DNA from 3 places in the Gottfriedia sp. NPDC058432 genome. Region 2 is predicted to be linked to each of the others. Evidence: riboswitches for the same ligand, from Rfam matches in the RefSeq annotation. Region 2 holds a riboswitch; each other region holds the start of a gene.
The links. A riboswitch is a leader RNA that binds a small molecule or an ion and turns the genes downstream of it on or off. The one in region 2 is predicted to bind thiamine pyrophosphate.
Positions count from the first base shown of each region.

Region 1: it holds a riboswitch for thiamine pyrophosphate, as region 2 does, so the genes downstream of both, thiD (bifunctional hydroxymethylpyrimidine kinase/phosphomethylpyrimidine kinase) here and thiC (phosphomethylpyrimidine synthase ThiC) in region 2, are expected to answer to the same signal.
Region 3: it holds a riboswitch for thiamine pyrophosphate, as region 2 does, so the genes downstream of both, thiT (energy-coupled thiamine transporter ThiT) here and thiC (phosphomethylpyrimidine synthase ThiC) in region 2, are expected to answer to the same signal.

Region 1 covers NZ_JBHXLC010000002.1:113,791-121,351, reverse strand. The annotation lists gene ACFWM3_RS02830 (hypothetical protein) at 1-42, opposite strand, end outside; gene ACFWM3_RS02825 (hypothetical protein) at 93-656, opposite strand; gene ACFWM3_RS02820 (hypothetical protein) at 817-1,167, shown strand; gene ACFWM3_RS02815 (YiiX/YebB-like N1pC/P60 family cysteine hydrolase) at 1,189-1,797, opposite strand; gene thiE (thiamine phosphate synthase) at 1,991-2,629, opposite strand; gene thiM (hydroxyethylthiazole kinase) at 2,620-3,432, opposite strand; gene cytX (putative hydroxymethylpyrimidine transporter CytX) at 3,416-4,654, opposite strand; gene thiD (bifunctional hydroxymethylpyrimidine kinase/phosphomethylpyrimidine kinase) at 4,647-5,453, opposite strand; TPP riboswitch at 5,589-5,700, opposite strand; gene ACFWM3_RS02790 (FeoB-associated Cys-rich membrane protein) at 5,804-5,959, opposite strand; gene feoB (ferrous iron transport protein B) at 5,978-7,561, opposite strand, start outside.
Region 2 covers NZ_JBHXLC010000011.1:20,480-28,040, forward strand. The annotation lists gene ACFWM3_RS12845 (hypothetical protein) at 194-454, shown strand; gene ACFWM3_RS12850 (YjcZ family sporulation protein) at 629-766, shown strand; gene ACFWM3_RS12855 (small acid-soluble spore protein H) at 910-1,089, shown strand; gene thiC (phosphomethylpyrimidine synthase ThiC) at 1,837-3,615, opposite strand; TPP riboswitch at 3,752-3,866, opposite strand; TPP riboswitch at 4,104-4,213, shown strand; gene ACFWM3_RS12865 (thiamine phosphate synthase) at 4,302-4,916, shown strand; gene thiO (glycine oxidase ThiO) at 4,900-5,991, shown strand; gene thiS (sulfur carrier protein ThiS) at 6,018-6,221, shown strand; gene ACFWM3_RS12880 (thiazole synthase) at 6,224-6,991, shown strand; gene ACFWM3_RS12885 (ThiF family adenylyltransferase) at 6,988-7,561, shown strand, end outside.
Region 3 covers NZ_JBHXLC010000007.1:107,523-115,083, forward strand. The annotation lists gene ACFWM3_RS09260 (ABC transporter ATP-binding protein) at 1-145, opposite strand, end outside; gene ACFWM3_RS09265 (ABC transporter ATP-binding protein) at 126-1,151, opposite strand; gene ACFWM3_RS09270 (Dps family protein) at 1,708-2,145, opposite strand; gene ACFWM3_RS09275 (hypothetical protein) at 2,497-2,652, opposite strand; gene ACFWM3_RS09280 (WxL domain-containing protein) at 3,199-5,280, shown strand; gene thiT (energy-coupled thiamine transporter ThiT) at 5,413-5,994, opposite strand; TPP riboswitch at 6,113-6,217, opposite strand; gene ACFWM3_RS09290 (low molecular weight protein-tyrosine-phosphatase) at 6,558-7,034, shown strand; gene ACFWM3_RS09295 (hypothetical protein) at 7,048-7,561, shown strand, end outside.

The sequences.
Region 1 (7,561 bases), on a different contig from region 2:
GAGTGTAGCGGTTAGTATAAATAAACAAAGCTGTTTTTTCAATAATATTCCTCACTTCTTTTTTTCCTAATTTAAATTTCAAAAAGAATAAACTATTTGCGAGTATATCTGAAAAACCATTTATACGTTCTGTCACGATCATTCGCCCTGCTGTACAAAGTCTTTTTTGAGCCAAGTAAAGGTTTGTAAGTGTATTTGTACTTTTCTACCTTAATTTTATTAACACTCCATAATTCATAGATATAACCTTTTTGTGCAGTAAATTCTACAGTTGATGTTTTTCCCCAACTCTTACCAAATGTTCCCCCTAGATTTGCTTCGGCAATTTTTTTAATTCCAAATTCAGTAGAACCGGAAAGGGTATAAGTAGAATTTGAAGTAGAAGATAATGTAACTGTCGCTTGTGCATTTACAGCTTCAAATGCATCTTTATCCCATCCATTATATTTATAAGAATAGGCGTAATAATTCCACTTTTTATCTTTCCAGGGACCTAAAAGTTCAGAACTGCCAAATTCATTAGTCGATCTATAAGTAACACTAGGACGGCTATTTGAAGGAACAACTGCTGCCAGTGCAGATAATGGGTCGAAGATAGAAAAAATAATTCCATATGACAAAATTAATCCAAGTCTTTTTTTCTTAAATTGTTTCACTAAAATTCTACCTCCTTTTATTTTTATTTCGGTATGTTTTAACAAAAATACACAATAATTTTTGTATATAAGTGGATACTTTATGAATGTTTTCCAAATATCATTTTAATTTTAGACTAATGCCTTACTATTAAGTTATTAATCCTAAGGAGGTCTAGCTATGAGAAAGAAAATAGTAGTTATATTTGTAGTTATTGCATTTGAAGTGATCAGCTCTTATTTGTATATAAATATTAAATTAGATTTAACTAAGGATACTGTAGAAGATTATCTTGTGACAGAAAAAGGGGTTGCTAAAAAAGATATTAAAGTGAGTAAACCCGTCTATGATTGGATTAAAGCAAAAGGAGACAAAAAGTGGTTTGTTTGTGTTGAAATAATGGGTGATCAGGGAACTTATTATTATTATAAAGACCACCAAAAAAATAAAGTAAAATTGGATTATTATATTTTACATGGGGTTGAATATAGTGCTAGAGAATATGAAAAAATAAAAGGTAAAACCCCTTAAAAAAAGGAGGCGACCTCTTTTTTACCAATTAAATGTTTTTACAATATGAAAGTTATTATACGGTAAAGCTGAGTTATTTAAGAAGTCGTATGGTTTGATAATTGAAGGACGCTGCCAAACTGTTTTAAAAACTCCACCTCCCATTGATAAAGTACTAGGCTTTTTATATTCAAAACCTGCTTTGTAATACGAATACCATACTAATTCACTACAATAAGTTTTTTTAATATTAGTTGGATTTGGAGTAAAGTTTAAATCATAAGGTATATTTTTATTTAAAAAGTTATCCTTAGCTTTTTGAGCTACCTTTGTTCCCAGTGTCGCATTTTTTGATCTAATTACTTTTGTACTTGGATTCTTAGATTGACTAAGCCATTCGGTTATCGAAATCTTTGATGGCTTTTTGTTTGGTCCAGCAATATGCAACACAGTTTTAGAATCAATCACGATCCCTGCATGACCTACTATCCCCTTTCCACTTACCCCAGGAGCTGTACTCTTTGAAATAAGTATGTCTCCCGGTTTAAATTGAAACGAATTTGCCTTGCCTTTTGGTAATAAAATTCCTAAACAAACGATACATAATATAAACCCTATTATAATTTTTTCTTCGACTAATAGCTTTTTCATTACTAATCTCCCTTTCTACTGATTTACTCATTGAGGAAGATTTTACCTGAAAACATCGTTACAAGGCTGGGATATAATTGAATAATTTGTGAATTTTTTCACATTTTAATATATCTCCCCATAATACATACTTTTATATAAAAAAGGGCACCTATCCATCAAATAACGATGTAATAGATACCCAGATACAAATTTATTTTTTATTAACCAACATACTCAAATGCTCAGCAGCCGATTTAATATCTTCTTTTCCTAAAATCGCAGAAACAATTGCAACACCATCAATATCTGTTTCCATTAATTCAGAAACGTTTTTTTCATTAATTCCACCGATGCCTACGATTGGAATTTTTACTGCCTCACGTATTCTTCGTAACTCATCTCGTGCTAAATATTTTGCATCTAGTTTTGTACTCGTCGGATACACTGAACCAATACCAACATAATCCGCACCTTGTTCCTGTGCAATCATTGCTTCTTCTAATGTTGATGCAGATACACCAATAATCATATCTTCCCCAACAATCTGTCTAGCTACAGTTAAAGGTAAATCTTCTTGACCGATATGCAAGCCATCAGCCTGTATCGCCAATGCGATATCTAAACGGTCATTAATAATCAATGGAACATTATATTTTGAAGTTACTTCTTTTACTTGCAAAGCAACTTTGTAAAAGTCTAGACTACTACAATTCTTTTCTCTTATTTGTACAATCGTTGTTCCACCTTTAATTGCTTCTTCAACAGATTGAACTAAATCTCTTGATCCTAATACATCTCGATCCGTTACTAAATAAAGCTTATAATCTATTTTACTTTTTGTTATAGCCATTCGATTTTTCCTCCCGTTAGAAGTGTATCAACAGAAGCTTTAGATACTTCATCAAATAAGTTTATTTTAAATGTACCGATTCCTTGCCCTTCAGTTAGGCGAGCCTTAGCAAGCTCTCCACATAGTCCCATCGTAGTAATACCGGAAACAGCTGCAAGGAAATAATCAGTCGTTGCACCAGCATAAGTTCCAATTAGTGATGTACTCATACATCCAGTTCCAGTTACATCAGCTAGCATTTTATCTCCATTTGAAATGGTACATACTCGGTCCTGTTCTGCAATTATATCTACTGCACCTGTAATTGCAACTACTGAGCCTAATTTCGCTGATAGAGATTTCGCAATTTCAACGCCGTCTTCTTCACCAGCTACAGAATCCACACCTTTAATTTGAACATTTAAGCCAGCAATCATTTTAATTTCTGACATATTTCCACGAACTACTGCAAAACGTACTTCTTTCAATAATTTAGCAGTCGTTTCTGTACGTAAAGTAGTTGCTCCTACACCAACAGGATCTAATATAACTGGTACGCCTAATTGATTAGCTTTTTTACCAGCTTTAATCATTGATTGGATTGTTCTTTCATTTAATGTTCCAATATTAATAACAAGAGCTGATGCAAAAGATACCATTTCTTCTACTTCGGCTAAATCATCTGCCATAACTGGTGATCCACCTAGAGCTAACACCATATTTGCACAATCATTTACAGTTACATAATTTGTAATGTGATGAACTAAAGGCTTTTTCTCTTTCACGCTTTCAAGAATTTGACTCATTTCATTCATAGTTAACATTTTTTTCTCCCCCGATTTGCTTTGGAACAAGCTTATTAATAACAAACTGAACAACTATATAAATGACACAAATTAAAATCATACTTGGTACAGTAGCCCCAAGGAAGAAATCTAATTGTACAAACTTACGATAAATAAAAACTCCTAAAATCCATGTAATAACCGCAATCCAATCAATTTTCAACGATTTACTTATACTTGTTCTTTTTAGGATAAAATAGTCCGTTAATAAAATTGCATATAGCGGCGCAAAAAATGAACCAATTGTATATAAAAATCCTTCATACTTTTCAATTGGGAAAATAACGGCTAATAATGTTCCTATAGCTGTAACGATAAGGGCTATATGTTTTCCATTTAGTTTTGGAAAAATGGTTGTAACTGATATTCCGGCAGAATAAGCATCCATGAATGTTGTTGTAACAGTCGCTAGGACAACGATACCAACTGCAAATAATCCTAGATTTGCACTCATTAAAACAGCAACCGGGTCTACTTCATTAAATGCCAGTGCTGCGCCTAGCCCAATAATATACATCCAAGAGCTTCCAAACATATAACCTATAAAACTACCAATTGCTCCATCCTTTGTTGTCTTTGCAAATCGAGTATAATCACTAATTAATGGAATCCACGATAGTGGCATTATGACCGATAATTCAACTGCTTCTCCAAAAGATAATCCAGTAGTGCTTGGTTGAGTTAAGATTTTATCACTTTTAAAAATAACAAAACACAGTACAATTGTTAGAACAAATAATAAACAAACGGCTAAACTATTAAGTTTTTTTGAAGCATTTTGTCCAAAGTACAACCAGATCGCGATTAATACTCCAATTACTAAACACCAAACCCATAAGTGATCGAATTTATAATCTTTTATTGTAACTAAATTGATAGAGCGAGCCCCTGTTAAAATCATAATTGCCGTCCAGCCTAGTAACTGTAAAACATTTAAAATCGAAAACAAATAGCTACCGTAACTACCAAATGAAATTTTTGTAGATTCCATTGCTGACAATCTTTGCTGAGAACCAATGACTCCACCTAAAATGAGCAATAGTGTACCAAGTAAATGCCCTACTAAAATGGCTGTTAAACCTTTCTTAAAACCTAGTGGTGCTACTAGGGCACCAGTCATAATTTCCGCTACAGAAACTGCCGCACCAAACCAAAGTGTTGTAAAGTTCCACTTCGTCATTTTTGCATTTTGCTTAGACATGTTGAACGCCTGCCTTTTCATACAATGAGTAGAAATGATGGACAGGACCTACTCCTTTTCCAATTGAAAAGGAATGTTTGATTGCTAATGTTATATAGTTTTTCGCCTCTCTAATTGCCTCATTTAATTCAAGTTCATTTGCTAAATTAGATGTAATCGCTGATGATAAAGTGCAACCTGTACCGTGGGTATTAATTGTATTAATCCTAACGCTGTTAAAGCTTGTAAACTCCTCACCATTAAAACAAATATCGGTCGCTTCACCTTCTAGATGACCACCCTTTACAAGGACGTTCTTTGCACCTAATGAGTGAATTTGAATAGCAGCTTCTTTCATCTCTTCAATCGTTGTAATTTTTCTTCCAGTAATCACTTCTGCTTCAGGAAGATTTGGCGTAATAACAGTTGCTAAAGGAATGAGTTCTTGAATTAAAGCTTCCTTTGCATCTGGACTTAATAAGTCAAATCCACTTTTTGAAACCATAACTGGATCAACTACGATTTGCTTTGGTTTATATTGCTTAAGTTTCTCAGCAATTACTTTAATCGTCTCTATTTGAGATACCATTCCAATTTTTACAGCATCTACTTCAATATCAGTAAAAATTGCATCTAACTGACTTGCAATAATCTCTGGTGTCATATCTTGTACAGCGAACACTCCTTGCGTATTTTGAGCTGTTACAGCTGTAATTACACTCATTCCAAAAACATGATGAGCTGAAAATGTCTTTAAATCCGCTTGAATACCTGCACCACCACTTGAATCAGAGCCGGCTATCGTTAATACTTTTTTCAATTTTCTTCCCCCTATTTCATGAATAGAACTCTTTGATCTTACAGATAGAAGATGAAACTTGATTTTAAATACAAAAAAGCACAAATCCCATAAGGACTTGTGCTCGAACAAATCAATGTTATGAATACAAAAAATGTATTCTACCGTTCACTTTCCTACGCTGGCATTATCCAGATCAGGTTAAAGGGTCAAAGACTACCTGTGTCTTAATCTCAGCCGACCATTTACGGCACCCCTAGTACTATTCAATTATTTACTTTAATTACTTTATCATCTTAATTAATCCTCTAAATTTATTCAAGTATTTAGACTGATTCCTTTAAATTTTGTCTTTAAAGAAAATCATATTGCTATTTTGAATAATTAACTGTATCACAATTTGAACTACAAGTTTTTGCGATCGAGCAAGAGCCACATTTACCTTTTTTCGTTTTCTTTATATATCGTAAAAGTGTCCACCCTGCATATCCAAAAATAAGAGCTCCTATTATAATATTGACAATCATAAGGAGATACCCCTTTCTCTAGTAGCCTAAGAGACTTCCAACTTGATAGATAATTAATGCTAATATATATGCAATAACTAATGCATATCCAACTGAGAAATATGTCCATTTAGCTGAACCTGTCTCTTTACGAATTGTCGCAACTGTTGCTAGACATGGTACATACAATAAGACAAAAACCATAAAGCTAAATGCGGAAAGTGCAGAAAACTGTGTTGACAGTATTCCTTGTAAAGAATGTGCATTTGGCACGTGATAGATAATATTCATAGCAGATACGACAACCTCTTTAGCTAAAAATCCTGTTAGTAAAGAAGCACCTGCTTGCCATGTACCGAATCCTAAAGGAGAAAGTATTGGTGTAAGTATACCCCCAATCATTGCTAAAAAGCTATCATCCATCGAAACACCGAAACCACTTGGGCCCATATAAGATAATAACCATATAGCTACAGAACCACCAAAAATAAACGTACCAGCTTTTCGAATAAAGCCTTTCCCTTTGTCCCATGTGCTTCTAAATAAAGCTTTACCTTGTGGCATACGGTATGGTGGAAGTTCTACGACAAATAATGAAAACTCACCCTTTAATATAGTAGATGAAAAAACCTTAGCTAAAATTAATGCAACTACGATTCCAAGTATATACAGTGAAAAAACAACTATTGCTTGATTTTTCGCAAAAAATGCTCCAACGAATAGTGCGTATACTGGTAATCGCGCCGAACAAGACATTAATGGTGTTAACAAAATCGTGAGTAGTCTCTCTCTAGGCTGTTCTATTGTTCTAGCGGCCATAACCCCAGGTACATTACAACCAAATCCTATAATCATTGGAATAAATGCCTTTCCGGTTAAACCAACCATCTCCATCGAACGATCCATTACTAAAGCTGCGCGAGACATATATCCAAAATCTTCAAGGAATGATATTAGTAAAAACAAAATAAAAATTTGTGGAACAAAGACTAAAACTCCACCAACACCGGCAACAATTCCATCAAGAATAACTGCTTTGATAAAATCAGATGCATGAATTGCATTTAAGCCGTTAGTAAGCCAGTCTGTTACAGGTCCTGATAAAAAACCATCTAATGCGTCGGATAAGGGTAACCCTAACCAATCGAAAGTAAGCTTAAACATTAAAAACATTGTTACTAAGAAAATAGGAATACCCAAAATTGGGTGTGTCACAAATCGATCAATGCGATCAGTTAATGTAACTGCTTCATTCGATTCTTTCTCTACCGAACTACCAATTAAATTTGAAATCATTTCTTTTCTTACAGAATAAATCCATTTTGAAGGTGCTACACCTTGTTCACTGTTTAATTGTTCCGCTGTTATTTTAATTACTTGGTCAATTTTACTAAAATCGTAGGATGAAGCTATAAATTCGATTACCTCTTTATTCCCCTCTAAGATTTGTATTGCAGTCCATCTTTTAGGAATAGATAAAGTTGTAGGTAATAATGTCATAATATTTTTAATACCATCTTCAACAATTTTTCCATAATCAATTTCAAACTCAACTTCAGATTGAGGAATTGTCGCTAATACTTCATTTACTTCGTCTGTTCCCTTACCCGATCTAGCATCAAT
Region 2 (7,561 bases):
TTGTTTTTCAACAGTGTGAAAAAAATCCCACTATAATAATCTATAGTGGGATTTTTTTGTTAGTTACATATTTCCCTCAACAAACTAGAATAATGATAAATATCCACATCTACAAACTTTACAAAAACAGATTTACTTTATGATATGATACGACTTAAGAAATTTTATTTTCGAATGAACAGGAGCTGTTAAAATGTTCCCATTAAAAAATTATTATGAATCATTTATAAAAAAAGATCTAATTGGAGTGAAAAGAGAGATTGCATTAAAACGACTAAGTAATTTACTTGCTTGTCAAAAGATTAGTAAAGATACGAAGGAAGTTGTACATATTCGTTATTTTACTTGTACCGAAACACTTCAGCCTACTGACACTTATTTAGGTACAATTGCTGTGAAGTTTCAAAATGGTTATGTAGTTGAAACAGCAATTTCACTTCCTAAGGAAAAATAATTCATTTATTAAAACTTACTTCTAGGTAAAAGCCTAATTACATTATAGACTAGTTTCATAGTTGGCAAAAAAACATACGATACATTATCCACCTCTCCTAATTGAAATTTTTCAATTAGCCGCATGACCCTAAGGGAGTTTTCCCTTAAATATCGTATGAAGGAGGTCACATGTATGAGTACTGGACATCACGGACACCATCTTAACGGTTTTGCTTTAATCGTTGTTCTATTTATCCTATTAATCATTGTTGGAGCAGCTTGCTGGTCTGGATATGACGGATATGGATATGGACATGGACATCACTGGTAATCATTAAAAACTATAAAACTCCTGTTAAGTTTTAACAGGAGTTTTTTTATTTTTAAAAAAGCTTGTACTTAATTATGAATACTCAAGTATACCTCTGTTAATAATATGTTAGGTTTCAATTATTAATGTAGAGGAGGTTATGTATGAATAAACAACGAGCTCAAGAAATTGCTTCTTCACCTGAAATGGCTAATGTGACATATAATGGAGTGCCAATTTACATTCAACATGTTGATGAAACAAATGAAACTGCTAGAATCTATCCGCTAGGTCAACCAGATCGAGAGGAAGAAGTTTCAATCAATAGTTTGTCAGAACATTAATTTTCGAGTAAAAAAACAAACCTCTTTGTTTTGAGGTTTGTTTTTTCTCGGTATTGAAAAAAATACTTGTCAATTAATTACCCAATTTTCGTAAAAGGAGTAGAGTGATGTTGATTTCCACTACAGTATGCTCGCTTTCCATGGGGCGAGATTCTTTAGCCTCCTCGGCAAGCCTGCGGGGTCTCAGCCTTCCCGCTTATCCCATAGGAGTCGAGCACACCTCCGTTCCAATCAACTTATTCATCAAAAAAAGGTCTGCAATAAAACCTATTCAAATAGCCTTTACTTAGAGTCCTAATAGTTGTTTATTAATCAGTTTGCAGGTCAATTACTATCGAACATTCATTAATAAACTAATCAATTAAATTTGTTTTTCTAAAAATAAGCTCAATCCTTTAACTTCTGAAAAAAACCATTACAAGATCATCCAAAAAATAATAATTTCATCATTAATAAATGTTCATTTAATTTCCGTTTTCCCTATTGTCCATTTTCTATTTCAACAATCTGCAAAAACAAACCTCTTTATTTTGGGATTTGTTTTTGCAGTGTTAATACCTATTACCAACATAAGCTCTCAATTAAACTGCATTTAAGACATTCTTGTATCGTATCTTTCTTCAAAAAATCGTGGTCACAATTTTTTTGAATCGTTTTCAGTTCTATTTTTAAGTGTTGCATATATTCTTCCAATTGTTTTATCTCGTTTATGATTTCTTCTACCCTATTCATATAAGGCTCACACCCTTATTGATAGATTTCCCCGCCTTGTTTTCTAAATTCAAGTGCTTTTTCTTTCATTCCTTCTTCAATGATTGAACCATTCTGAAGTTCTTCTTGTTTTACTATATCTCGAATATCTTGTGAAATTCTCATACTACAGAATTTTGGACCACACATTGAACAAAAATGCGCTGTTTTAGCTCCTTCGGCAGGTAATGTTTCATCATGATATTCAATTGCTCTTTCAGGATCAAGAGAAAGATTAAATTGATCACGCCATCTAAATTCAAATCTAGCTTTTGAAAGTGCATCATCTCTTTTTTGTGCACCAGGGTGTCCTTTTGCTAAGTCAGCTGCATGCGCCGCTATTTTGTATGTAATAACTCCTACTCTTACGTCTTCTTTATTTGGAAGACCTAAATGCTCTTTCGGAGTTACATAACAAAGCATTGCAGTACCAAACCAACCAATCATTGCTGCACCGATTGCTGATGTAATATGATCGTATCCAGGTGCAATATCAGTCGTTAGCGGTCCTAAAGTATAAAATGGCGCTTCCTGACAAATTTCTAATTGTTTATCCATATTCTCTTTAATTAAGTGCATTGGTACATGTCCCGGTCCTTCAATCATAACTTGAACATCGTGCTTCCATGCAATTTTCGTTAACTCACCAAGTGTTTCTAACTCAGAAAATTGTGCTTCGTCATTTGCATCGGCAATTGAGCCTGGTCTCAGTCCATCTCCTAAAGAGAATGTTACGTCATAACGCTTCATAATTTCACAAATTTCTTCAAAATGAGTATACAAAAAATTCTCTTTATGATGAGCTAAACACCATTGAGCCAAAATAGACCCTCCACGAGATACAATTCCTGTCACTCGTTTTGCCGTTAATGGAATATAGCGTAATAATACACCCGCGTGAATTGTAAAATAGTCTACACCTTGTTCCGCTTGCTCGATTAGTGTATCTCTAAACACTTCCCAGCTTAAATCTTCAGCGATTCCATTAACTTTTTCAAGCGCTTGATAAATCGGAACTGTCCCTACTGGTACTGGAGAGTTTCGGATAATCCATTCACGTGTTGTATGAATATTCTTACCAGTAGAAAGATCCATCATCGTATCCGCACCCCAGCGAGTAGCCCATGTCATTTTTTCTACTTCTTCTTCGATTGAAGACGTAACCGCTGAATTACCTATATTGGCATTAATTTTCACATGAAAATTACGACCGATGATCATTGGCTCACTTTCAGGGTGATTAATATTCGATGGAATGACAGCTCTTCCCTTAGCAACTTCATCACGAACAAATTCAGCCGAAACATTTTCTCGAATCGCAATAAATTCCATTTCAGGTGTAATAATTCCTTTTCGAGCATAATGCATTTGAGTAATATTTCCATTCTCCTTTGCTCGTAACGGTTTTCTTTTTAACCCTTTAAATACTTCAACATTATGTTGATCTGACTCTTTTCTATATCCATTATCTTCAGGCTTTATTTCGCGCCCTTCATACTCTTCAACATCATTTCGTTCAATTACCCAATTTTGTCTAATCGCCTTAAGTCCATTTCGAATATCAACTGAGCTAGCTGAATCTGTGTAAGGTCCGCTAGTGTCGTATACTCTAACTGGAGCATTTTCTTCTTCTCCAAAAGTGCCAGTTGTTGGGCTTAATTGAATCTCACGCATTGGCACCTTAATGTCAGATCTAGATCCTTCAACATATACCTTCTTACTCCCTGAAAAACTAGACATGATGGAAAAATTCATTTCATTTACAGAATTGTTCATTTGATTTCATTCCCCTTTTTAATTAGTTTAAAAAGGACGAAATCCAATTCATTTAAAGCATGAAAAAAGCCGGAATCTTATTTTTAAGACCCGGCTAGGTGTTAGCAAAACTACATTAACAATTATGAAATCATTAATGAGAAATTTCTAACTTCCCCACGCTGGTATGAACCAGATCAGGTCCTGAGGGTTAAGAAACTTAATCGCGTTTCTCTCTCAGCCCAACTAATTGGACACCCCTAGTCAATCTATTAACTTGTTCAAAACTAAATATAAACCCACAAATTTAAAATGTAAATGTTTTTATTTCCCTAAATTTTTACAGAAATTCCAAATAAAAAATTTTTTTGGTTTTTTTATACTCCCGAAAATACTTGATTTTACTATACTTCAAGCCCAATTTCTGGTAATAAAATTGGACTAGTAAAAATAAATTTAGTATTGAATATTATTTTTTATATGCTATGCTAAGATTAATTTTCAAACATATTCATCACTAGGGGATCCCTTGATAAGGGCTGAGAATAAAGTAGTTACTTTTAAACCCTCAAAACCTGAACAGGCTAGTACCTGCGTAGGAAAGTGGCGCATTTTATACTTTTTTCGCGTGCAATGTAACCACTTTCTTTGTTTTAGGAAAGTGGTTTTTTTGTTGAAAAAATTTTGATAATGAAAGAGGCTGGGAAATGGAACTTATTGCAATTACAGATGATCAGCACTCAGTCGAAGTACTTGCTACAAAAATAATTCAAATAATCGATGCAGTCGACTATGTACATATTCGCGAAAAATCGAAAAAGGCAATCGAGCTAATATCACTCTTAAATCTACTAAAAATGAACAAAGTAGATATGAAAAAAATCGTTTTAAATGATCGTTTAGATATAGCTATTTTCTCTAACCTATCAAATATTCACTTACCAGGACATGGTCTTCCACTTGTTGATGTAAAAGAATATTTTCCTAATTTACGAGTAGGAAAATCAGTCCACACACTTACTGAAGCAATTCAGGCAGAAAATGATAAAGCTGACTATATTCTGTACGGTCATTGTTTTGAAACAGAGTGTAAAAATGGATTAACACCTAATGGGATTGAACTAATTCCAGAAATGAAAAAAACGTTAACTATACCAATCTATGCAGTCGGCGGTATATTACCTGAACATATCCAAGTTCTAAAAGAGAACGATATTGATGGTATAGCTGTAATGTCTGGCATTTTTTCTGCCCGAAATCCACTAGAAGCTGCTCTGCAATATTTTGAAAGGTGTAAATTCGCTTATGAACAAGAAATTTGATGTTGTAGTAATTGGTGGTGGAATAATAGGTTGTTCCATTGCTTATTATCTAGCGAAAGAAAACATTAATGTCGCAGTTCTTGAAGAACAGCAAGTTGGACAGAAAACAACTAAGGCAGCTGCAGGAATGCTTGGTGCCCATTCAGAGTGGGATCAGTCCGAGTCATTTTTTACTTTTGCTAGAAACAGTCAATTAACTTATTTTCAACTTCAAGAAGAATTAAAAGAGTTATGTGGAATCGATATTGAACTAAAAAAAGGTGGCATTTTCAAACTAGCTTATACCGATTTAGAAAAAAAACAATTAACTCCACTACTCACTCAAACTTCGGCACTTTGGTATAACCATGAGGAGTTAAAAAAACAGATACCTGGTGTCCATCCAAACATAATTGGAGCAGCTTATATTGAAGACGACGTGAATGTATTACCTGTTTCTGTCTGTAACGCGTTTTGCAAGAGTGCTCAAATTTTAGGTGCATCTATATTTGAATATACTCATGTATTTCAGATTCAAAAAAATGATTCACATTATTTAATTAAAACTACAAATGGCAATTTTGAAGCAAAAACTCTTGTAGTTGCAAGTGGTGTTTGGAGTAATTCATTGTTTGGGCAGCTTGGATTACATCATGAAATTATTCCCGTTAAAGGTGAATGCATCGCGGTCAGAAGTGAAAAGGTTGCATTAAAACATACTCTTTTCCATGAACAAAATTATATTGTTCCAAGGAATGACGGTCGCCTTGTCATCGGAGCTACGATGATCGATAACGAATGGAATGAGAACCCTAGCTTAAGGGGGATTGAGTCATTAATACAAAGCGCTAAAAAAATGCTTCCCGAAATTGAAGACATGAAAATTGATTCATTTTGGGCAGGATTACGACCGCGAACTCTCGACTATAATCCCTTTATTGGAATTCATCCCGAAGAAGATCAAATCTTATTTGCGACCGGCCATTTTCGAAATGGTATTTTGCTTGCACCAGCAACTGGAAAATTAATTCGAGATTTAATCCTTAAACGAAAAGTCGATCGTAACTGGATCGAAGCATTTAAAATCAATCGTTAATTTTTATGTTTTGGAGGTGTAAACACTTGGAAATAAGATTAAACGGAAAGAACATCAACATTTCCAGCAAAACCTGTACAATTCAGGATTTGCTTAATGAATATCAATTAGAAAACCGAATTGTTATTGTCGAGGTTAATAAAGAAATTATTTATAAAGAACAGTATTCATTAACTCATCTCTCTAACGGAGATTCTGTAGAATTAATACATTTTGTAGGTGGTGGCTAATCATGTTAAAAGTAGGAAATCATACATTTCATTCAAGATTATTATTAGGAACAGGAAAATACCCTTCATTTGAAGTCCAGAAAGAAGCTGTTGAAGTATCGAAAGCCGAGATCCTAACTTTTGCTGTTAGAAGAATGAATATTTTTGAGGAATCTCAACCAAATTTTCTAGAACAACTAGATTTAACAAAGTATAAATTATTGCCTAATACTGCTGGTGCAAAAACTGCCGAAGAGGCTGTTAGAATTGCAAGATTGGCAAAAGCATCTGGCTTATGCGATATGATCAAGGTAGAAGTAATTGGGTGTGATAAATCATTATTACCTGATCCAATCGAAACATTGAAAGCATCAGAAATGCTATTAAACGAAGGATTTGTTGTATTACCTTATACTTCCGATGATGTTGTGCTAGCAAGAAGACTAGAAGAACTTGGTGTACATGCGATTATGCCAGGTGCATCTCCTATCGGTTCCGGAAAAGGAATTATTAATCCACTTAATCTTAAATTTATCATTGAGCAATCGAATGTACCTGTTATAGTAGATGCCGGTATCGGGTCGCCAAAAGATGCAGCTTTTGCAATGGAGCTAGGTGCTGATGGAGTCCTTTTAAATACTGCGGTTTCTAATGCAAAAGATCCTGTAAAAATGGCAGTTGCGATGAAGCTTGCTATTGAAGCTGGAAGACTTGGTTATGAGGCAGGAAGAATTGATGAAAAAAATTATGGTGAAGCTAGTAGCCCAATCACAGGGTTGGTGAATTCTTGACAAACCGTTATGCAAAGCAAGAATTATTTTTAGGAAGAGATCGCCAATCAAACTTACAAAAAGCTAGTGCCATTATTATTGGTGTTGGTGCACTAGGCTCATCAATAGCAGAAATGCTTGTAAGAGCGGGCATTGGAAATATAACAATTGTTGATCGTGATTACGTTGAATGGAGTAATTTACAAAGGCAGTCTCTTTATACAGAAGAGGATGCTAGAAATAAACTACCTAAAGTAATTGCAGCTAAAAATCGACTTCAACAAATTAATAGTGAAGTTTCGATTACTAGTTTAATAAAAGATATTACTAGTCTTAATATTGAAGAGTTGATTAAAGGCCAAACAATCATTCTCGATGCAACAGATAATTTTGAAACTAGAATGGTTGTGAATGATGCAGCAATTAAGCATGGGATCCCCTTTATTTTTGGTGCGTGTGTTGGAAGCTATGGCCTCTCGTTTCCAATTATTCCAGGGAAAACTCCTTGTCTTAACTGTTTATTAAATCATATACCAACTTTAAATATGACTTGCGATACAGTAGGAGTAATCAGTCCAATTGTGCAAATGA
Region 3 (7,561 bases), on a different contig from region 2:
ATTCTCCAATTAGGCCATATGTTTCGCCTTCATTAAGTTCAAATGAAATTCCATCAACAGCTCGAACATGATCTACAACTGTTCGAAAAATACCACCACGAATAGGGTAGTGTACTTTTAAGTTATCAACCTTTAATAGAGACATTTACGATCGGTGCTCCTTTCTCGTTCTTGAAATGGAAATGCTTATAACAAGAACAACGTACATAATGATTTGGTTTAACTTCGTGCAAGATAGGTTGATTTTCATGAGCATAATTTTGAATCCAAGGAATACGGTGGCTGAATCGGCAGCCTGTTCTAGGTAGTTTGTCTAAAGGTGGAACTGTACCTTCAATAATATGAAGTCTTTGATTTTTTGAATGAGTAGTAGGAATAGAGTTTAATAGTGAGCGTGTATATGGGTGTAATGGATTATTTAGTATTTCTTCTACTGAACCAGTCTCTATAATTTGTCCAGCATACATAACAGCAACACGGTCTGCTACTTCTGCAACAACACTTAAGTCATGCGTAATTAAAATGATGCCTAATTTCGTTTTCTTTTGAATTTCTTTTAGTAAATCTAGTATCTGGGCTTGAATCGTTACATCTAAGGCAGTAGTTGGCTCGTCTGCAATAATGAACGAAGGGTTACATGCAATAGCAATTGAAATCATAGCACGTTGTCTCATACCACCAGATAATTCATGCGGGTACTGTTTATAAGTAACCTCTGGCTTCGGGATTCCAACTTGATCTAGTAGCTCTAATGCACGATCCTTTTTTTGTGAGCGTGAAAGATCAGTATGGAAATCTAGATTTTCTTCAATTTGTTTACCAATCGTCATTAACGGGTTTAGAGCAGTAAGAGGTTCTTGGAAAATCATTCCGATTTCCTTTCCTCGAATTTTATTCAATTTACTATCATTAAGCGTTAGTAAATTTGTGCCCTTGTAAGAGATCGATCCATTCATTTTTGTACGATTATTTGAATGTAGTCCTAGGATTGATAGGGCTAGTGCACTTTTACCGCAGCCTGATTCACCCACAATTGCAAGAACTTCATTTTCATGGACAGTAAGTGATACATCATCCACAGCAGGATAGTATTGGTTGTTTATACGAAACGATGTCGTTAAATGTTCGATTTCCAAAAGAGGTTTTGACATTTCGTGTCTCCTTTCGAGATTTCATGAGCTAAATTGTTGGTTTATTTAGAATTTTCATAAGTATAATATTATTACGCGAATGTTTCAATATGAAAACATTTTATGTAATATATAGTCCTTTTTGACTATAATTCATTCGAAATTCGGATTAACTAGTAAATTCATAGGGAAAAAATGTCACAGTGATTCGATGGAAAGGTTGATAGACTATATAAAATAAGGGAGAGTAAGGGAAATACAAAATGAAAACGTTTACAAAACAATTGTTAGAATAGATAAATAGTAGTGTTTGAAAACAATGGTGAAAAATAGAGGTTTTTGTCGGAAAATGCATTAATATAGGGAAAAAAATATATTCGGTGTGCAATTTGTAGTTTGATATTCCTAGTTCATATTACCTGTTTTTACACTGGAAAATAAGAATTACATTAAAAAATATTAATCTACTACATCTCATTTAGGCTTTAAATTAGAAAAAAAAGCAGTATAAAGATAAAAGGATGAATAAACCATTTTATTTTATACTGCTTTTCTTAATTTAATCTTAAGTTTTAACTTAATTTAAGTAGGCCGTTAACATCCAAACATGCTTTGCAAGCTGTTCACGAATGGCTAATAATAAATCATGAGTAACTGAATCATTTTCAGACTCTGCAATTTCCATGCCATCTTTTAATTCTTCAATTAAATAGTTATAGTCCTTAGTAATGTCCTGAACCATTTCATCAGAAGTAATATTCTTATTGGCTTCTTTAAGGCTTGAAGTATCAAGATACTCTCTCATTGTAGCTAGTGGTTTTCCACCAATTATTAACACTCGCTCTGCTAGTTCATCAATATGTAAACTTGCCTCGTTGTAAAATTCCTCAAATTTAGTGTGTAGAGTGAAAAAATTTGGACCTTTTACATACCAATGATAGTTATGTAACTTTACAAATAGAATATTCCAGTCTGCTATTTGCTTATTTAGCACATCAACAGTCGTTTTTGAGATGGATGATGTATCCATTAAAATCCCTCCTCTAAATGATGTAAAAGATTAAAAAACCATATAACCCATCTTAACTGATATTGAGTAAGAATAGTCATGGTAATATTTGATAGCTAAGACAACAATTAGTAAAATTAACGTTAAATTGTAAATAGCATTATATTGAAATAAAAAAACCTCATCCTATTGGAGGGGTGGATGGAGATAGGATTTTTGGTTACATAAGAAAAGATCATGAGTAATTAAAAAACATATAGACGAAAATACTTACTCAAAACAGGCTTATATTTAAGGAAAAACAAAAAAGAGGATGCCCCAAAAAGTTTATACTTTTGGGACATCCTCTTATTTTAGCTATGAATGTACGCTCTCTTCAGGAAGGGCGGGCTTAGGTTCAATTCTAAGTGCATCATCCTCATTTAAAGCTTTCTTCAATAATAAGAATAATGACCCAATCATACCAAGAAGAATAATGACAAAAAAGAAAAAGATGATTACATCATAGACCAATGTTAAAACCCCCTTCAAAACTTTTCTATATTCATATATATGATTGAAGAAAAGGACAGATAACCAAAATTCACAAAGTGTTCAAAATTTAAATGCATATTTAAAATGTGGATAAAATATTTTTACTATTTGGTTGGATCGGTTTAACTAAAAGCAAGTGACATCTTCATTTGTAGCAGTTATACCTAAAAAATTAAGAAGAATTACCAAAACAAAAAACAAGTTAAAACTCAACGCTATTACCGTTGACAAAGGTAAAAAATGTCGTTGAACGATCGATTATAATCATGTTACATTTTTCACATATTTAACTATGAGTTCAACAAGAATCAAAGTTTTGAAATAAAAGGCAACTAGTGTTTACATTAAGGACGTCAGCGGAGGAATTTAAGAATTCAGATTGGGAAAAAGATCAAAAAATTTGGTACTTCATTGGCGGTATTTAATTCCTATTACTCGTCATACTTATGTTTAATTTTAAGTAGACGTTTCATGAAAATAGAAAAAGAGTGAAAAAAATTATTATTTTGGAAATGGAGAAACATAATGGTAAAAAAAAGAAAACGATTTTTTAAAGCGATTGTTTTAGCATCCATTTTTGTCATCATGACGAGTGGGATGCAACCGAGACTACTTGGATTAAAGGGACTACTTAAACCAACTATTACAGAAGCGGCAACATTTCCAAACTTGGTCCAAAACCCTACATTTAATTTTGATCGTCAAACAACTACTTTTCCAAATTGGTCATTTGTGGCGTATTTAAATAAAAGCCAAATTCAAGGTCCTTATAGCTCCAATTTAGAGGATCAAGGTGACGGCTGGTATAAGGTTTTTGGTGAAGTCAACCCAAAAAGTTATGTTAAACCTGTTCCAGGGGGTGGGATTTTATTAAAAGTATTAAACACTGTAGATTCCCAAGAGTATATGGTTATGAGGCAATCGATTAACACAATTCCAGGACAAACTTATATCTTAAAGTTTCCTTTTAAACTTATTGAACATACGAATACCCATCCTAGGTATACTTGGTTTGTAACTGACACAGCAAGTGGTACCTCTATAACGACAGATAGAGAATGGAGAGACTACACAGGTCCTCAAAATGTAACGACTACTTTCACTGCAATCGGAACTAAAGTAAATTTTAGCATTGCTTTTGAAGACGGTATAAAAGATGCTCTTGATGGTAGTGGATTTCAAATCTTTCAGGTTGATCATGTTTCTGTTACAGTACTAGATACTAAGGCACCAAAAATAACGGATGCTACTATTACCATACCAGAAGGCTACACAGGTGGTGCATCATGGACCAATAAAAACACGACAATTCACTTTACAGCAACTGATGATCATGGGGTCGATCCAGCATCGTACGAAGTTTCAACAGATAATGGTGACACTTGGAGTAAAGCTGGTTTAAGTAATGCTACCTCAACAGGCGTTGATTATACTGTTTCAACCCAAGGTACGACAAATATTCTAATTAGAGCAAAAGATGATTCTGGAAACCAAAGTAATCCACTAACTGATCCAGGAGCTAAATTTTCAGTAAGGATTGATAAAGAAGCACCTATTACCAACTATGCTGACGGACAATTATATAATAAAAAAACAGCAACAAACATTACATTCAGTGATGCACTAAGTGGTATTGATACAGCTAAATTAAATGGGACAACCATTTCTTCTGGCACAATAAATCCAGCTGATGGTGAATACACATTAGTCATCACTGATAAAGCAAGTAATCAAACAATTCTACACTTTACAGTAGACAAAACTATTTTACCGCCAGTTGTAAATCCGATTACAGATATCAGTACAAGTATAACGGGAACAACAGAGGCGAATAGTACTGTGAAAATAACGTTACCTGACCAATCATTTTTAACGACAAAGGCAGGAGCGGATGGTTCATTCTCCGTACACGTACCACAGTGGGCATTGTATGCTGGGGATGTAGTACGTGCAACTGCAACAGATGTCGCAGGTAATACGAGTACAGATACAAATGTAACAGTAACGGCAGAAACGAAAAATCCAGTCGATCCAACAAACCCAACAAGTCCAGTTGAGCCAGTTAACCCAACTGATCCAGAGAATCCTCATGAACCAGGAACAAAGAGTTCATTAAGTATTGACTATGTGTCAAATTTCAATTTTGGTGTGCAGGAAACTTCAGGTAAAAATGAAGTTTATACTGCTCAATTAGATGAAGTAAAACAAACTTCAGATGGTTCAATCATTAAAGTACCAAATTTTATTCAAGTAACAGACCATCGTAGAACAAAAACTGGATGGAAACTAACAGTACAGCAAAATGAACAATTCAAGAGTGGTAATAATGAATTAACAGGTGCGGTTTTAAAATTAAATAATCCTTTTTTAAACTCATCCACTGAAGCTCAGTATAAACCAGTAGCTAATACATTGACATTGGTTCCCGGTGGCGGTGCCCAGAATCTAGCTTACGCAGATGAAGGGAAGGGACTTGGAACATGGACAATTGCATATGGACAGAATTCATCTAGCATAACCCTTTTTGTGCCTGGTGCAGCTTATAAAGAAGTAGGTGCCAAATATAAAACAACATTAACATGGACATTAGTAGATGCACCACTATAAAATTAAGAAACTTCCTATATAGATGTTAAAATGAAAGTAAATACCCCATCGAGTAAGTAAAAAATGACTACTCGGTGGGGTATCTTGTACTTACTTATTTGTACGCTTTGGAACTTTAGACTGGCTAAAAACTTATGCTGCTTGATTTCGATTCTTTTTAACATGTACAAGTACTGGTGCAGAAGAAAGTAAAATGATTAATAGAACTGCACTAATAATAAAAGAAGGAACCATGTACCAAGCATTATATACTAATGAATAAAGTGATACTGGTGTTCCTTTTGGAGCGTATGAACCGTAAAATACGATTCCAGCAATAAAATGGGAGATGAAACGAGCTAGTGAGCCGATAAAAGTTCCTAAAATTATATAGGCTGCTGCACTTTTTTTATTGCCATTTGCTAAACTAATTTTTATTTGTTGATATACAAGTCCAGCTAATCCGAGACTTGTAAATGCTAGAATATAGTCTAAAAATACTTGGATTGGATGAACAAAATATAGCTTTGTAACGATTTGTAATGCTGCTAATAATAGACCAGTAATTAAACCTTGCTTTAATCCCCAACGAAAAGCAATTAGAAAAACTGGAATCATTGATAATGATACAGAACCACCTTGAGGAGCAGTAAACAATGGTAAGAAATCAAAAACGATTGCTAGAGCTGCACACATCGCTATTTCTGTCATTAATTGAATCTTTGATGTCTTCATATATATATTTCCCCCTTTATCTCATGGACAACTTATGTAGTGAAACACTTTGTAAGGAGATATCAGTAGGAATAAATAAAAAAAGCAATACTGGGTAGCATGATGATCCCGGCGTTGCTTTTTCATCGTGCCACATCCCTACGTTAGTCCTAACTAACAGGTTCAGAGGGTAAGAATAGTTAATCTATTCACTCTCAGCCAAATGGCTCCCCTTGTGGTTTAGCTTACATTTAGTTGTCTTTACTAAATATAGTCAAGGTCATTTAAAAATACAATTAATTTATCCGTAAAAATTAAAAAAATTTTGCCTATTGTTAATGGTACTCACGTAGAACACTAATAAAGTTAACTATTTAGTTAGTAATTAAAATTATTTTTAAAAAATGAGTGTAATCATAGCTATTATGTAAAAAATAAGCATTATAACCATTATCTTATTTATCCTTGCCATAAATTATTCACAATGGCTTGCTTTTCATTTTAAAATTTACCGTGTAGAATGAATACGAAAGAACAGCTAAATTTTGGCAGAAAGTGTAAATAATTTGAAGGAGACATTTTAGATGATTCAAGTATTATTTGTCTGTTTAGGTAACATTTGTCGATCGCCAATGGCTGAGGCTGTTTTTCGTCATTTAGTGACAGAAAAAGGGTTAGATAAACAATTTATGATAGACTCAGCTGGTACTGGAGATTGGCATTTAGGTCACCCTCCACATAAGGGAACACAAGGTTTATTGAGTGAAAAAGGTATAACTTGCGAAGGTATGAAAGCTCGAAAAGTGACAGAAAATGACTTTAAATATTTTAGTTATATTGTTGCTATGGATGCACAGAATAAAGAGGATTTAATGAATTTAGCAAGAAATAATTGTATAGGAGAGATTTCACTACTTTCAGATTATGTTCCAGCATCAATGTGGAAGGAAGTGCCTGATCCATATTATACGGGTAATTTTAATGAAGTATATGACATCCTTACAGAAGGATGCTCTCATTTACTTCAGCATATTTTAAAGCAACACCAATTAACAGTTTAGAGGAGGATGTAGAATGTCAAAACGTAACAAAGCTTTACGCAATATTCTAGTCGGAGTCGCAATTGGTGCAGGAGTTACTCTACTTAACAAGGAAAATCGTGAGAAGATCTCACGTAAAGGAAGAAGTGTAACGAACAAATTAAATCAAATTAAAGATGATCCAGAAATCGTAAAAGGTGCTGTTCGAAATCAATTGAGAGTAGTACAAAGCTCAGTTGAGAAATTAGAAGGCAATGTACAGCTTGTAAAAGATAAATGGATCGAAATTAAAGATTCTACATTAAATAAGTTTGATAAAGGCTCTTCTAAAGTATCAGAAAAAGCAGTTGAAGCTGTAGAAGCGAAAATTGAAGATTCAATTGATCTAGAAGAAGGTAAATCGCAAATTTCAGCGACTTCACTAGAAGTAAATCATGAAAATGAATCTTCTGAAACTGACGAGCAGTTAGAAGCAACTCTTGAAGGTATTGAAGATATAACTGATGAAAATGCAGATGAAGTACAAGAGAAAGTAGAATCAATTTTAT